DNA from 2 places in the Cupriavidus sp. 10L43_2 genome. Region 2 is predicted to be linked to the other one. Evidence: predicted binding sites of a transcription regulator. Region 2 holds the regulator's gene; the other holds the start of a gene.
What was found. The regulator LexA, encoded in region 2, represses DNA repair genes until DNA is damaged. The targets are predictions, from matches to a motif close to ACTGTATNNNNATACAGT.
Positions count from the first base shown of each region.

Region 1: a site for LexA is predicted at 3,452-3,469, ahead of imuA (translesion DNA synthesis-associated protein ImuA). Genes of this name have one in related genera too.

Region 1 covers NZ_JBFTJE010000004.1:193,291-201,772, forward strand. Annotated here, with positions in the region: gene AC1DEL_RS07635 (error-prone DNA polymerase) at 1-967, opposite strand, end outside; gene AC1DEL_RS07640 (Y-family DNA polymerase) at 998-2,578, opposite strand; gene imuA (translesion DNA synthesis-associated protein ImuA) at 2,505-3,398, opposite strand; gene AC1DEL_RS07650 (hypothetical protein) at 3,682-3,981, shown strand; gene AC1DEL_RS07655 (DUF1579 domain-containing protein) at 4,013-4,510, opposite strand; gene AC1DEL_RS07660 (DUF2880 domain-containing protein) at 4,680-5,048, opposite strand; gene AC1DEL_RS07665 (efflux RND transporter permease subunit) at 5,156-8,272, opposite strand; gene AC1DEL_RS07670 (efflux RND transporter periplasmic adaptor subunit) at 8,279-8,482, opposite strand, start outside.
Region 2 covers NZ_JBFTJE010000006.1:1,417-9,898, reverse strand. Annotated here, with positions in the region: tRNA gene AC1DEL_RS10565 (tRNA-His) at 16-91, shown strand; gene AC1DEL_RS10560 (hypothetical protein) at 160-1,284, opposite strand; gene AC1DEL_RS10555 (hypothetical protein) at 1,528-2,265, shown strand; gene AC1DEL_RS10550 (hypothetical protein) at 2,479-2,652, opposite strand; gene lexA (transcriptional repressor LexA) at 2,773-3,429, opposite strand; gene AC1DEL_RS10540 (asparaginase) at 3,621-4,664, shown strand; gene rpsF (30S ribosomal protein S6) at 4,792-5,166, shown strand; gene priB (primosomal replication protein N) at 5,244-5,543, shown strand; gene rpsR (30S ribosomal protein S18) at 5,547-5,825, shown strand; gene rplI (50S ribosomal protein L9) at 5,856-6,308, shown strand; gene AC1DEL_RS10515 (replicative DNA helicase) at 6,438-7,829, shown strand; gene AC1DEL_RS10510 (DUF47 domain-containing protein) at 7,989-8,482, shown strand, end outside.

The DNA.
Region 1 (8,482 bases), on a different contig from region 2:
TGGCGGTCAGCACATCGGCCAGCGGCTTGCGCGAGCGCACGTGCATGGTCACGGCGCCCGCCGCCACCAGCGGCACGCCGGTTTCCGCCGACACGGCCTGGAGCCGGGTGCGATGCAGCGCCTCGGCATGGCCCTGCAGCAGTTCCAGCGCGATCCACACGCGCGCCCCGAACGTCTCCCGGCACCACAGCGCCTGCGCGCGCAGCACATCGGGATCGGCGCAGTAGTCGGGCAGCAGGATGGCGAGGCAATCGGGCATGCCGCGCAGGTGCGCCTGATCCGGCTCGGGGCTGGCGAGGTCGGACGGATACAGCAGATAGCTGCCCTTCTCCGCGCGCGTGCGGCCCAGCGTGATGAACTCGCAGAGATTGCCGAAGCCCTCGCGGTTCTGCGCCAGCAGCAGCAGGCGCGGGGGCGGCATGGGCATGGCATAGGGCTCGGGGGGCTGCCCGGGGGAGGCCGTCAGCGTGAAGCGGCTGCCGAGGATCACGTTGAACGCATCGGCGGCGGCGGCGCGCGCCTCCAGCACGCGGTGGCGGTGCGCGGCGGCATCGGGGTCGTCGTCCGGGTGGTCGCCGATGAGCGGCAAGGCGTCGGGGTCGCCCTCCTCCATGTCGTCCACATCGTCCATCCCCTCCATTCCATCGGGTGTGAAGGCATGGACCAGCTCGGCATCATCGAACTCGCCGTCCGCCTGCCCCGCCGCCAGCCGGCGGGCGCTGCGCGCCACGGCCTCCCACATCTCCTCGCGCAGCACCTTGATGGCGTGATGCGCGCGCGCCGTGCCCGCCACCGAGCACTCGTCGGTCAGCGCCAGCCCGCTGTAGCCGAGCTGGAATGCGCGCGCGATCAGTTCCTGCGGATGCGAGGCGCCGGTGAGGAACGTGAAGTTCGACACACAGTGCAGCTCCGCGTAATCGGGCAGCGAGGGCAGCAGCGAGGAGAGGCCAGGAAGCGACGACAGCATGGGGAAAACGTCAGGAATATTCAGGCGAAATCAGGCGAACAGCCCGTGCAGGAACCAGCGGTATTCGCCGCCCTCTTCCTGCCCGCTGCGGGTGGGATGGCCGGGGCGCTCGCGATAGACCCAGCAGCGCAGCCCGTCCGCCCGTTCGGCGATGAAATAGTCGCGCGTGGCCAGTCCGCCATCCCACCAGCCGGCTTCGATGCGCTCGGGGCGGGTGAGCATGACCAGCGGGCCTTCGTAGACGGGCCGGTGCCGCTGCACGCGCAGCGGCCGGGGCGCCTCCAGCAGCCACAGCGGCCGTTCGGGCGGCAGCGTGCCGGTGGCGGGCGCGCGGGGCGGCGGCTCGTCCACCGGGCCCCACTGGTTGGCGCATTCGGGGCGATGGTCGGCCAGCGGGCGAGGCTGCAGCACGTTGTCGCGGCCGAGGCGGGCCATCAGCGTATCGATCAGCCGGCCCAGTTCGGCCGGCGCCGCGCCGGGCTCCGGGAACAACGAATCGCTCTGCGGCAGGCAGGTCTCCATCGCCTCCACGCGCAGCGCCAGGCCGCCCACGGGCGCGTGGAAGCGCACCTTGTCGAGCTTCTCGCGCAGCAGCTTCGACAGGTGCACCGGGTCACGGCTGGGCTGCGCCAGGCCCAGCGGCACGAGCGTGCTGTCCATGTCCTCGCCCAGCCGGTAGCGCTCGTGCTCCAGCACCAGCACGCAGCGCGTAACGCCGGCCTGCTGCGCCGCCAGCCAGCCGGACAGCGCCAGCAGCAGCCGCTGCGCGCCGGCCAGCACCCCGTCGGCCGCTTCGATGCGCCCCGGCAGCTCCATCCGCTGCGCGAAGGCGGGCGGCGCCTCGAACCATGCAAAGCCGGCCGGCGCCTGATCGTAAGCCTGATCGAGCCGCGCCAGCAGTGCCGTGCCGATGCGGCGCGACAGCCCCGCGCGCGGCAACTGCCTCACCTGCCCCAGCGTGCGGCAGCCCACGCCCTCGAGCCAGCCCGGATCGGCCAGCGTCTGCAGGCACGCCACGGGCAGGGCATCGAGCAGGCGCGTCATGCGGGCAGGCTGGATGGCGCGGCGCGCGGGCCGCACGATCCCGCGCCGCGTCCGGCGCAGCGGCTGCCGGGCGAGCCAGGCCGCGCCCTGCGCCGTGGTGCCGCAGCCCAGTTGCGCGAACGTGCCGAGCTGCCGCACCCGCGCGCGGATGGCACGGCACAGCGCGCGGTGCCCGCCGAACAGGCGCAGGCTGGCGGTGACGTCGAGCATCACGGTGGCCGATTCGGCATCCGGGTCGATCGTCACGGCCGGCGTGAAGTGGAGCAGCGTCAGCGCCACGTCGGTCATCAACGCCTCTTCGGCCGGGAGGCTGCGCTCCAGTTGCACGACCTCCGCCGACAGCGCCTGCACGCCGCCGCGCCGCATGCCGAACGCCACGCCGAGGGCCACGGCCGGGCCGTTGGCCAGCACCACGCGCTCGTGCGCCATCACCGCCCCGGGCAGCGCCTGTTGCAGCGTGCCGGAGGCGGGGACGGACGGCGCACCGGCGGCCTCAGGCCAGCTCGGTTGCAGCGCGTCCAGCGGCAGGCGCGGCAGATGCACCGCGATCCAGAACGTCGGCAGCATGATGAGGGGGCACCACGGAAGGCGCGGTGGAGGTGACAGGAGCGGTGGGAATGACGGGCGTGGCGACGCGTGCGGGCACGTGCGCCATGCCGCCCAGCGACAGTTGCAGCGGCGCGTCCCGCACGGGGCCACGGCGCTTGTGGAAGGCAATCGACAGCATGTTGCCGGGCAACGGCGACAGCGCCAGCCGCAGCACGGCCGGCGACGATTCCTGGAGCACGCGCAGGGGCCGCAGCACCCAGACCACGGTATCGCCGGCCTGCGCCAGCACCTGGAGCCGGCGCAGCGCCTCGGGCCGTGCGATGCCGAGCCACACCAGCACGGCGCCGAACGCCTGGCTGCGCAGCATCTGCTCGGCCGCCCAGAGCATGTCCGTGCGGCGCGAGGCCGGCGGGGTGGCCGCCGGCGGCCGCACCCAGTAGAGCTGGCGCGCAGGCAGGCCGGCCAGCCCCGCCAGCCCAGCGGCATTCGGCAGATAAGGCGGATTGACGAACGCCACCCGCCGCCCCGCCGCGGCCAGCGTGCGCAACGCCGGCATCAGCAGGCGCAGTTCGCCCACGCCATCGTGGGCGAGCAGCAGTTCGGTGACCGCGCCAGCGGGCCAGCCCCCGCCGGGCAGCTCCTGCGCCAGCGCGTCATAGCCGCTCGGGCACACGGGCAGCCGGCCGGCATGGCCCAGTTGCCCGGCGCGCCACAGGCCGGGGTAGCGATGCTCGAGTTCGGCCACCGAGGCCCGGTGATCGGGCACGGGATCGGGAGGCGAAGGCAGTGGAGACGCACCATCCTCCTCGGCAGGCAGGATGTGCGGGGGCGCAGTCATGGTGATGAATTCGGCACACGCGGCGGGCGTGCGCCATCGGAAGATTGACGATTACTGTATGTTTATACAGTATCGACGCTGGCGCAAGAGGGGCATGGCCGAAGTGGAACGCGCGCCGCCTCGTTGGGCGAAAAGTGGCCCAAAAGGCCCCACATCTCCCACTACAGTGGGGCAACTGCCACGAAACGACGTGGCGGATTGCAAACAAATGTCAATCCGGATTGTGCAGCGCGGGGCAGGTGCGGAAAAATGCGCCCCTATGAAACGGAATACACGTCAATGTGTGCATCTTCTGATCGCCGGTTTGCAGCGCGAGGGTCCGCTGCGCCGCGACGCGCTGGCTGACGCCAGCGGCTTGTCCCCGGAGGAGACCACCCGGGCGCTGAAGGCCGCGCGGCAGATGAGCGTGATCGACCATGTGCCCTACGGCCCGGGCACCCTGCCGGCTGCCGTCTACTACCAGCTGACGGGGCGCGAACTGCCGCCCGCGCGCAAGAGCACGCGCATACCGCCCGCGCCCGACAACCGCTTCCAGCCCCTGCTGGACGCCTGGTGGAACAGCGACGAACTGGACCGGGTCTGAGGCGTCCGGCTTCGACGCCCCTCCCCGCGCCCTACTTCTCCCGCCGATACCGCGCCTGCATGATCTGCATCCATTCGCCGTCATCGCCCTGCATGAATGAGGTCAGCGTGCGGTTGTCATCGTCCTGGAAGGCGATCACGTCGCGGAATTTCGAGGTCTTGCCCGGCACCAGCTTGCCTTCCGGCGTGAAGGTCGGGCCATCGGCGCGCAGCGTCAGCGTGCGGCCATCGGCCTCGAGGTCACCCTCGTAGATCCACATATGGGTCATCATCGACCCGATGAAGGTGCCCACGAAATGCTTGCGCGTGGGGTCATAGCCCAGCGTCATCACCGTGACGGCCTGCCCGCAGCCGGGCATCTCGCCCTCGGAGCGGCCCTGCACCCAGAGGTCGCCCACGGCGCCCACCTGTTCGGGAATCTTCCACTTCTGCGGCGGGGTGTCCGGCCCCATCACCGCCTCGCCTTCGGCCATCCATTTGCCCACCAGCTTCTGCAGCCAGCGGTGTTCGTTGGTCGTTTCGGTCTGCATTGCAACGGTCTCCTGTTGATCGGTTTGATTCAGTCGATGATGTCGCTGCCTATTTGTGTACAGCGTACACAATAGCTTAGGAGATGGTCCCGTACGTGTAAAGACGCGCCAATGAAAAAGCCGCCAAGATGACAGCATTGTCATCTTGGCGGCTCGCAAACCCTTGTATTTACTGGGGCAGCCGTACCTTCGGCACGATGAACTGGTTGCCGGGCGCGCGCATGACATCACACTGGGCGTCGCCCTTGCGCGTCTCGCCGGCCTGGTTCACGAACTCGACGTTGCCGACCACGCTGTAGAAGTCCTCCGCCACGCGCCGCGTGGTGCCGCGCACCCAGCGGAAGCGGTCGGGGTTCGGCAGCCTGGCCTTGACGGCCTCCATGCAGGCCACGGGTGCCTCGGGTGCCTCGGGGCGTCCGCCGCGCTGGCCCAGTTCGATATTGACGGGCGCCTCGGTAGCGAAGGCGAAGGTCGAGAGCGTGGCAGCAGCCAGCGCCACCAGCATGCGGCGCCCCTGCCGTGAAACCGGCAACGTCATGGAATCCCTCCGAAAAACGAAAAACGGCCGACACGCGTGGCGTGCCGGCCGGCCGTCATTGTACTGCGACGTCAGGGGTCAACGTCAGGGCCAACGTCATACCGCGCCTACACCGACATGTCGCGCGGCTCCGGCTTGCTGTCGTCGAACCAGCGGTACAGCACCGGCACCATCACCAGCGTCAGCAGCGTGGAGGTGATCAGGCCCCCAATCACCACCACGGCCAGCGGACGCTGCACCTCGGAGCCCGGTCCGGTCGAGAACAGGAACGGCACCAGGCCCAGCATGGCGATCGTCGCGGTCATCATCACCGGGCGGAAACGCTGCGTAGCGCCGCGCACCACCGCGTTGCGCAGCGACATGCCCGACTCGCGCAGCGTGCGGATGTACGACACCAGCACCACCCCGTTCAGCACCGCCATGCCCCACAGCGCGATAAAGCCCACGGACGCCGGCACGGACAGGTACTCGCCCGTCACGAACAGCCCGATGATCCCGCCGATTGACGCGAACGGCAGCACCGTGATGATCAGCGTGGCAAAGCGCAGCGAGTTGAACAGCAGGAACAGCAGGAAGAAAATCGCGGCGATGGTGATCGGCACGATGATCTTCAGGTGGCCCATGGCGCGCTCCATGTTCTGGAACTGGCCGCCCCACTCGAAGTAGTAGCCCTCGGGCAGCTTGACCTTGCTCTCGGCCGCGCTCTGGAGTTCGGCCACGAAGCCGCCCAGGTCGCGGTCCTTCACGTTGATCATCACCACCACGCGGCGCTTGGCCATTTCGCGGCTGATCTGCGCCGGGCCGTCGCTGACCTCGATCTTGGCCACGGACTCCAGCGGCACCTGCACGCCGCCCGGCGCCGGCACCAATAGCTGGCGAATGGCCTGCACGTTGTCACGGAAGTCCTCGGGCAGGCGCACTGCCGCCGCGAAGCGGCGCTCGCCCTCGAAGATGTCCGTGGCGCGCTTGCCGCCGATGGCAATCTCGATGATGTCGTGGATGTCCGACACGTTCAGCCCGTAGCGCGCAATCGCCTGCCGGTCGATCTCGATCGACAGGTATTGCTGGCCCGAGATCCGCTCGATCCGCACGTCCTGCGAGCCCTGGATGCCGCCCGCCACGCGCGCGATCTCGCCGGCCAGCTCGCGCAGCTTGTCGAGGTCGTCGCCGAAGATCTTCACCGCCACGTCGGAACGCACGCCGCTGACCATCTCATCCACGCGGTCCGAGATCGGCTGCGCCATCACGACCTGCACGCCCGGAATGGCCTTGAGCTTCTCGCGGATGGCGTTGGCGATGTCGTCCTGGGTCCAGCCGTCCGGCCACTCGTCGCGCGGCTTCAGGCTGGCGATGGGGGTGGACTCGTTCTGGCCCTGCGGGTCCGCCGGGCTCTCGCCCCGACCCACGCCGGACACCACGGACTTCACGCCCGGCACCTCCAGCACCAGCTTGTTGGCCATCTTCTCGAGCTTGATCGACTCCTCCAGCGAGATGTTCGGCACACGGTCGATGGCGGGCACGATGGAGCCCTCCTTCATCTCGGGGATGAACGAGGTACCCAGCAGCGGCACGATCAGGATCGTCGCGACGAACAGCCCCACCGCCGACAGCACGGTGGTCTTGCTGTTCTGCAGCGCCCAGTGCAGCATACGCAGGTAGTTGCGCTTCATGAACGCGATGAGCTTGGTGTCATGCTCGGCGCCGCCCTTGAGCAGGTAGGCGGACAGCACCGGCGACAGCGTCAGCGACAGGAACAGCGAGATCGCCAGCGCAATCGAGATCGTGAAAGCCAGCGGCGCGAACATCTTGCCTTCCATGCCGGACAGCGTCATCAGCGGCAGGAACACCAGGATGATGATGCCTACCCCCACGATCACCGGCGTGGCCACCTCCTGCACCGCCTTGACGAGGATCTCGGTGCGGGTCAGCCCCGATTTCTCGGCGTGGCCCAGCCGCTCGAACGCGTTCTCCACCACCACCACGGAGCCATCCACCATCAGGCCGATGGCGATGGCCAGCCCCCCGAGCGACATCAGGTTGGCCGACAGCCCCACCTTGTTCATGACGATGAACGTCATCAGTGGCGTGAGCACCAGCGTGGCCAGCACAATCACCGACGAGCGCACGTCCCCAAGGAACAGGAACAGCACGATCACCACCAGCACCACGCCTTCGAGCAGCACCTTGGTCACGGTCCACAGCGCGGCGTCCACCAGTTCGCTGCGGTCGTAGTACGGCACGATCTGCAGCTTGCCGGGCAGCATGCCGCGGTCGTTGATCTCGGCCACGCGGGCCTTCACGCGGCTGACCACTTCCTTGGCGTTGCCGCCGCGCATCATCATCACGATGCCGCCCACGGCCTCGGTCTGGCCGTTCTTGACCAGCGCGCCCTGTCGCACCTCGTGGCCGATGGTCACCTGCGCCACGTCGCGCAGGTAGACCGGCGTGCCGTTGACCTCCTTCAGCACGATGCTGCCGATGTCGTCCACGCCCTTGGCCAGGCCCACGCCGCGAATCAGGTACTGCTCGGCATAGTGCGGCAGCACGCCGCCGCCCGAGTTGGCGTTGTTGCGCGCCAGCGCCTGGTAGACCTGCTGGATGTTGACCCCGTAGTGGCGCATCCGCTCCGGGTTGACCAGTGCCTGGTACTGCCGCACGTAGCCGCCCTGCGAGTTGATTTCCGCCACGCCGGGGATCGAGCGCAGCAGCGGCCGCACCACCCAGTCCTGGGCGATGCGGCGCTCGGCCAGCTCCTCCTGCGTCAGTTCGCGGTTGCCGTCATCGGCGCGGTCCAGCGTGTACTGGTAGACCTCGCCCAGGCCCGTGGAAACGGGGCCGAGCACCGGCGTCACGTCCGCCGGCATGCGCCCGCCCACCTCGATCAGCCGCTCCATCACCAACTGGCGCGCGAAGTAGACGTCGGTCTTCTCCGTGAACACCAGCGTGATCAGCGACAGGCCCGCCTTGTTCAGCGAGCGCATTTCCTCGAGGCCGGGCAGGCCGGTCATCGACATTTCGATGGGCACCGTGACAAAGCGCTCCACCTCCTCTGGCGAGCGCCCGGTGGCTTCGGTGGCGATCTGCACCTGGACGTTGGTCACGTCCGGGAACGCATCGACCGACAGCTTGCTGGCAGCGCGCAGGCCGAAGAAGAACAACACCACGGCAATCACGCACACCACCAGCCGCTGTTTGATAGCGGCTTCAACTAGGGATGTCATCATGGCCGCTTACCCCTGTTCCAGGCGCTTGCGTTCATTGTCCAGATGGAACGCGCCCTCCACGACCACGCGGTCGCCCGGCTTGATGCCGCCCTGCACCACGCGCATGCCGTCGCTCTCGGCGCCGAGCTTGACCTTGGTGATGCGGTACTGGCCCGGGGAGGTCTCCACGTAGACCTGCTCGTCGTTGCCATCGCGCACCACGGCGGACTC
Region 2 (8,482 bases):
GGCAAAACCTCTACGGTGGCTGTAGCTCAGTTGGTAGAGTCCAGGATTGTGATTCCTGTCGTCGTGGGTTCGAGTCCCATCAGCCACCCCAAATTGCTTAACAAAACGGCCACTTACTCAAGTGGCCGTTTTGCTTTTCTGCGCGCCGTTGCTACCCGCTCAGCGAGCACTCCCGTCCTGATTCCCCTCCGAGAAATAGTAGAGATGGGTGTTGTCCGGCGCTTCGGCGTGGCGACGAAATTTTTCGCTGTCCGATTCGGCGCTGGCCTTGGCCAGTTCCGCGGCTTGTCGATAGGGCATCGGCTCCTTGTCCTTCTCGACCTCCAGCAACCGCGTCTGCTCATTCACGCGCACGCTGAACCGGCCCAGGTTGTAGAACAGGTACATGGCGTAGAGATTGTCGAAGTCGCGATAGGCCCCTTGCTCCCTGCGGAAATCGAGCGACAGGACGGAGGGGAAGCGGTTGGGCAGGTCCTTGAATGCCACCTTCTCCTCTTCGCGAGGTTCCACATAGGTGGAGCTGCCGTACTTCTTGTACAGCACTACGTCCATACCGTATCCGCGCTTGCCCCATTCCTTGATCAGCTTCATCGCCATCTCCGTGGGAATATTCGCGGTCGCGGCGGCCACCACGCGTCGCCCGGATAGGACTTTGGGGCTCTTTATCGTCAAATTTTTGTAGCCGGCGCCGTACTTGAAGGCGGCGCCGATGGTCTTGGCGCAGTTCAGGCGCAAATAATCGTATTGGATTGTGCCGCTGTGATATTCGGTGTCCGTTGCCCGCCGATGGTAATCGTCGTTGATGCGGCGGAAGTAATCGACCAGCGACTGTTTTTCCTGCGTGGGCACGCCGTAGACCCGCACACCGATCACCGACCGCTTGTAGATCTCGCCATAGTCGAGGCCAAACATCGTCGTTTCCGCGATGGAGGAGGCCGTCTTGAACAGATATTCCTTCTTTGGGATGCCCGCCATCAGATTGGCGGTGTAAAAATCATTCTCGTGCTTGGGCGTGCGGTCGGCGTAGAAATTTGCCGAGTAGACAATGTCGTCGCCGAGCGTGTCGTCACGGACGCCCAGGGCGATATGGCCAGCCGATCCGCCCTTCGATGTCCCAAAGCTGATCAGTAGCTCCAGGTCGTAGGGCTCTTCGCGAAGTAGGTCGGTAATCTGATCGATATTGGCGGGCTCGGGGCCACCCTTGCTACCGAACTCAGCAGCAACCCCCGGCCCCGAAATCAGTGCGGCGATGACCAGGAGCCATGCCGCCAGGCTTGTCCTCATTGCGTCCCTTATATCGTCAGCCAGTGTCCGTCGATCCTTCACCCAAAGAATAATCGTTGATCGGCCCATGTGCCGGAAAACCGTCGGGGGCGTGGATGCACTGGGCTTTGTTCCCGGATCATGTGCGACAGCCCACATAGTGACAAGTTTTCGAGAATGATTTTCGCTACGCTTCACGGCGGGCCAAATGGTCTAATCCATATCATCTAGGCAAATCACCTATACGAAGCGCGAGGTCATGCCGTGGCGGAGCGAATTCGATTCAACCCTGATGTAGCACTGGCGGCATTTTCCAGTGTGATTCCGATGCCGACCTTGGCTGCCATTAACGCGGCTATCGATCGATCCTTCGGCGAACAGCCCGAGCGTGCCGAGCCATTCGCAATGGCTGAGTTACTACGTCGCAATGAAGCCTTCCGCAAGCTCGAGGAGACGGTGTGCGCCGAGACTCGGGCCATGGCCACCACGCTCCTGAAGAAGTCGCTGCGTTGGGAAGCGTTCCACGTGATTCGTTGTGCCAGCACGTCTACGCGCAACGAGAGCCATTGCCGCCACTACGATTCGCATCTGCTGACGCTGCTGATTCCGCTGAAGCTCGCCCCCGATGGCGTTTGCAACGGTGATCTGCTGGTTTATCACCCGCCACGGCTGGCGGTATCCACTGTGGCCAATGTTTTTTGCAAGCTTCGTCATGGCATTCAGCGCAATCTGCCGTTTCACATCAGAAAATGGCTGACGCTACGGGATCTGCGCCGTGGCCGCTGCAACCGCGTGCCGGTGGAGCCGGGCAGCGTCTATGTCTTCAACGGCTTTGTGCTCCAGCATGCCAACCTTGATGTGGAAGTTGGCGAGCGCCGGTCGTTGCTGATTCACTACTACGACCCTGGCTACTCGGCGGGTCTGAGCGGGACCGTGCGGGGCGTGCGTATGCTGTGGGACCGTCTGCGCAAGAACATGACTGGCATGTATCCTGGTACCTGATCCAGCCGGGGAGGGCGAAAAAAAACCGGCACTCGGCGGGGTCGACAAGTTCCGGTTTCGCGCATCGGCGCCAATGCGCCAGTACTACGGATGCGCGCCATCGAGTGTAAAGCACCTTTCACGATGAATTAAACGTTCTCTTAATTTCACGTGGTGGGCTCGCAACTGCACTAGTTATAATGATTTGGGCGACGCGGATCCGCCGCTAGCGGTTCATGCGTCCAGTTTGTCGGGCATATCCGCAAGTTCCAGCATCCGGCAGATTGCAGCCATGCTGCCGACCATCGTACGACGCTGGGCGCCCTGGTAGACGCGCACGCCCTTGGTTTGGCGGAACGGCACGGGCTTGACCGGGCGGCGGGAAGCGGTGTGATTGACTGGCAGCATGGCGGCACCTCGAAGTTTGCGACAGCAGGAGTCCACGCCCGTCGTCCGGAGAGAACGGGGCGGCGTTGGCAATGCGAAACTGGGGACCAGGACAGGCGGCCGCCCGTCCGGTCTCGGAAGTCAGAAGCCCGAGGAGCGGATTAGCCCGACGGCGATGCCTTCCAGCGAAAATTCCTCGCGGCCGGCCTGCACCACGATATTCTCGAAATCCGGGTTTTCGGCGATCAGCTCGATCATGTCGCCGCGCCGCTTCAGGCGTTTGACGGTCACATCGTCGCCGATCCGCGCGACGACGATCTTGCCGTTGGCGGCTTCGCTGGCTTTCCTGACGGCGAGCAGGTCGCCGTCGAGGATGCCGGCATCGCGCATGCTCAGGCCCCGCACGCGCAGCAGGTAATCAGGTCGATCATCAAATACCGAGGCGTCTACCTGGTACTGACGGTCGATGTGCTCTGCGGCAAGGATCGGGCTGCCTGCGGCCACGCGGCCCACGAGCGGCAGCGTTAGCTGCATCACGCCGGCCATCGGCAGCGAGAACTGGTCCGTCATCTCCGAATCGCTACGTGCCACCTTGAGGCGGATGCCGCGCGACGCGCCTGGCGTCAGCTCGATCACGCCCTTGCGGGCCAGCGCTCGCAGGTGTTCCTCGGCAGAGTTGGGCGAGGAGAAACCGAATTCGGACGCGATCTCGGCACGGGTCGGCGGAATGCCGGTGTGCCGGATCGTGTTGCGGATCAGGTCGAAGATCTGCTGTTGCCGGGGTGTCAGGGTCGCCATGGGTCGCCGGTCTCTCGTGGTGCCGAAGCACTGTATGTTTAAACAGTATGCTGTGATTTTATACAGTATCGAGTGAAGTGCAAGCACAATTTGCAGTGGCGATGTGGGGCATGCGCGACACCAGGCGGACTCCAGTGCGCCCGGCGACACGGGTTTGCGAGAGCGGCGGCCCTCGGCGTGCCACAGTTACAATCGCCTGCACCACCCGCTCACTCGCTCGATTTTCTCGCTATATGTCTACGTCATTGCCCCGCATCGTCGTGCTCGCCACCGGCGGCACCATCGCAGGCTCGTCCGCCAGCCCCGCCAGCAGTGCGCAGTACCGCGCGGCCACCGTGCCGGTCTCGTCGCTGATCCAGGCCGTGCCTGCGCTGGGCGAGGTGGCCCGTGTGGAGACGGAGCAGGTGGCCCAGATCGACAGCAAGGACATGGCCTTCAGCCTGTGGGCGACGCTTGCCGCACGGGTGGCGCATTGGGTCGCGCAGCCCGATGTGGTGGGCGTGGTGATTACCCACGGCACGGACACGCTTGAAGAAACGGCGATGTTCCTGCACCTGACGCAGCGGAGCGCGGTGCCGGTGGTGCTGACCGCGGCAATGCGCCCGTCCACGTCGCTCTCGGCCGATGGTCCGCTGAATTTGCTCGACGCAGTGCGCGTGGCGGCAAGCCCGGATGCGCGCGGGCAGGGCGTGCTCGTGGTCCTGAACCAGGAAATTCATGCGGCCCGCGATGTCGCCAAGGCCCATACCTCGGCGGTCAATGCGTTCACGTCGCCGGCGGGCGGGCCAATTGGTTTCGTGCAGGATGCCTACGTGCGCTTTGGACGCGCGTTCGCCCCCGGCGACGCGCCAGCGCTGCCCGTGCCTACGGCGTGGCCACTTGTCGAAATCGTGGCGAGCTATGCCCAGCCGGGCAGGGTGGCCGTGGATGCGATGGTCTCGGCCGGCGTAAAGGGGTTCGTGGTGGCGGCCACCGGCAATGGCTCGGTTCATGAGACGCTGGGCGACGCGCTCGCCGATGCAGCTGCGCGAGGCGTGGCCGTGGTGCGAAGCTCCCGCACGGGCGCCGGCCATGTGGCGGGGCCGGCACGCCCGCGCCTGGCCTCGGGCGAATTCGCCTCCGCCGGCAATCTCAATCCGTACAAGGCGCGCGTGCTGCTGCTGGTGGCGCTGGCGGCGGATGCGTCGCTTGGCACCGATCCGGCTCGCCTGCAGGCTGTTTTCCGACAATACTGAGAGATTCCCAGCGTCCTGCCGGGATGCCGGCTTGCGTGCTGGCCCGGAACCGGGCTATACTCGCGGGCTATTCAACCTTGCTACACCGGACATGGCGCCCGGGTGGCTACATCCAAAAGGAGCGTCAATGCGTCATTACGAAATCGTATTTATCGTCCATCCGGACCAAAGCGAACAAGTGCCGGCGATGATCGAGCGTTACAAGCAGCTCGTCACGTCGCAAAACGGCCAGGTTCACCGCGTGGAAGACTGGGGCCGCCGTCAGATGGCCTACATGATCCAGAAGCTGGCCAAGGCTCACTACGTTTGCCTGAACATCGAATGCGGCAAGGAAACCCTGGCCGAACTCGAGCACGCCTTCAAGTTCAATGACGCCGTGCTGCGTCACCTGATCGTGCAGACCAAGAAGGCCGAGACCGCTCCTTCGCCGATGATGAAGGAAGTGCAGCGCGAAGAAGCCCGCAAGGCCGCGCAAACGACCACGGAAGGCCAGGCTGCCTGAATGCAGTCTGCGGTGCCGGTCGTGGCAGGCGAAATCCGCCACGGCAGGCCAGGTAGCGAGAGCGGGGGAGCACAGCGGTGAACCAGTTAAGGCTGACCGCCACCCTCGCGGAGCGCGATGCGCTGCGCTACACCCCGGCCGGTGTGCCCGTCGTCAACTGCATCCTGCAGCATGCCGGCGAGGTCATGGAGGCGGAAACGCCCCGGCAGGTGGAATTCGCCATCGCGGCGATGGGGATCGGTCCCGTCGGCCAGCGTCTGGAGCGGTTACCGCTCGGCACGCTGCTCGACTGCGAAGGATTCCTCACCCGCAGGCACCGCAACAGCAAGGCACTCGTCTTTCACATCACTGGATGTAAAGCATTCGTAAAGGATTGAATCATGGCATTCGTCAAACGTGACAACAAGAACAAGAAGCGCTTCCAGCAACAGAACCCGCTGTTCAAGCGCAAGCGCTTCTGCCGCTTCACCGTGGCTGGCGTGGAACAGATCGACTACAAGGATCTGGACACCCTGAAGGACTTCATCGGCGATAACGGCAAGATCACGCCGGCTCGTCTGACCGGTACCAAGGCTCACTATCAGCGTCAGCTGGATACGGCCATCAAGCGCGCCCGCTTCCTGGCGCTGATGCCGTACACCGACCTGCACAAGAACTGATAGTCCCAGGACCGCAAGGAGAAATACACGATGCAAGTCATTCTGCTGGAAAAAGTCATCAACCTGGGCAACCTGGGCGACATCGTTCGCGTGAAGGACGGTTACGCTCGTAACTTCCTGATCCCGTCGAAGAAGGCGCGTCGCGCCACGCAAACCGCGATCGCCGAGTTCGAAGTGAAGCGCGCCGAGCTGGAAAAGGCCGCTGCCGCTAAGCTGGCCGCCGCTCAAGGCGAAGGCGAGAAGCTGAACGGCCTGACCGTCCAGATCACCCAGAAGTCGGGTGTGGACGGCCGACTGTTCGGTTCGGTGACCAACGCCGACATCGCCGAAGCCCTGGAAACCCAAGGCTTCAAGGTCGAGAAGGCCCAAGTGCGTCTGCCGAACGGCCCGCTGAAGATCGTTGGCGACCACCCGGTCAACGTTGCGCTGCACACCGACGTGGTGGTGGACGTGACCGTGTCCGTCCTGGGCGAGCACGTCTAAGCAGCACCGTATCGATGCGCCGGCCCCGGCCGGTGCGTCCGATGCACAAGAAGGCAGGAGCTCCGCTCCTGCCTTTTTTATTGCCGCCGCGCCCTTGGGCCGGGTCCGGCGCCGCTATAATCCCACCCCATGAATGCGCCTGCCGCCGATCCCCAACTAGACAGTCTCAAGGTTCCCCCGCACTCCATCGAGGCCGAGCAATCGGTACTCGGCGGTCTGCTGCTGGATAACGCCGCCTGGGACCGTATTGCCGACTTCCTCTCCGAATCGGACTTCTACCGCTTCGATCACCGCCTCATCTTCCAGAGCATTGCCCGCCTGATCTCCGCCACCAAGCCGGCGGACGTGATCACGGTGTATGAAATGCTCCAGGTGGCCGGCAAGGCCGAGGAGGTGGGTGGGCTGGCCTACCTGAACTCCCTGGCGCAGAACACGCCGAGCGCGGCCAATATCCGCCGCTATGCGGAAATCGTGCGCGAGCGCTCGGTGCTGCGCAAGCTGGTCACCGTGGCGGACGACATTGCCTCGGCCGCCTTTGCGCCGAAGGGCCGCGAGGTCCGTGAGCTGCTTGATGAAGCAGAATCCAAGGTTTTTGCGATTGCCGAAGAGGGCTCGCGGGGGCAGAAGGGCTTCCAGGAAATCCAGCCGCTGCTGACGCAGGTGGTGGAGCGGATCGACGAGCTGTATCACCGTGATTCCGCCACCGACGTGACCGGCGTGCCCACTGGCTTTATCGACCTGGACAAGATGACCAGCGGCATGCAGGCCGGCGACCTGATCATCGTGGCAGGCCGTCCGTCGATGGGTAAGACGGCATTTTCGCTGAACATCGGCGAACATGTGGCCGTGGAGCAGGGTCTGCCCGTGGCTGTGTTCTCGATGGAAATGGCCGGTGTGCAGCTGGCCATGCGTATGTTGGGCTCGGTGGGCCGGCTCGACCAGCACCGGTTGCGTACCGGCCGCCTACTGGACGAGGACTGGCCGCGTCTAACCCATGCCATCCAGCGCATGAACGACGCACAATTGTTTATCGACGAAACGCCAGCACTGAACCCGATGGAGCTGCGCGCGCGTTCGCGCCGCCTCGCGCGCCAGTGCGGGCAGCTTGGCCTGATCATCATCGATTACCTCCAGCTGATGTCCGGCTCGGGCAGCGGCGAGAACCGCGCGACCGAGATTTCGGAGATCTCCCGGTCGCTGAAGGGCCTCGCCAAGGAACTCAACTGCCCGGTGATCGCGCTGTCGCAGCTGAACCGAAGCCTGGAGCAGCGTCCGAACAAGCGTCCTGTGATGTCCGATCTGCGTGAATCGGGCGCCATCGAACAGGATGCCGATGTGATCCTGTTCATTTATCGCGACGAAGTCTACAACCCGGACTCGCAGGACAAGGGGACGTCGGAAATCATCATCGGTAAGCAGCGTAACGGCCCGATCGGCACCGTTCGGCTCACGTTCCTGGGTCAATTCACGAAGTTCGACAACTTCAGCGGTGGGCCGGCGTTCTTTGACAACGACACCTGATCCCACACGGCAACCCCTGAGCGGGCCGTAACCCTGTAAAATATTGCGCTTTGATGACAGCCGCCCAGCGCGGCTGTCGTGCAATCTGCGCCGGCGTGTGCCGGGCTCCCCTTTGCAACACAACCTGACGCGCCAGCGCGCGCGCCACAAGGACATTTCATGTTCGGCCGATTCATGCCCACCGAGGGCAAGTTCTTCGAATACTTCAACCAGCACGCCGATTGCGCGGTGACCGCCGCCCACGAGCTGGAAGCCCTCGTCAACGACCTGCCCAACGCTGAAGCCCATGCCCGGCGCGTGCAGGCCACCGAGAAGAAGGCTGACCGCATCACGCACGACACGATCGACCTGCTGCACAAGACCTTCATCACGCCGCTGGACCGCGACGAGATCCACAAGCTCATCACGACCATGGACGACATCCTGGACCTGATGGAAGACGTGGCCGAGACGATCTCGCTCTACGACGTGACCAGCCTGACGGACGAAGCCCGCCGCCTGGCCACCATCTGCGTGCAGTGCTGCGATCAGGTGAAGATTGCCGTGGGGCTGCTCGAAGACATGGGTAATGCCAGCACGATCCTGAAGACCGCACAGCAGATCGACCAGCTCGAGTCCGAGGCAGACCGCGTGATGCGCTCGGCCATGTCGAA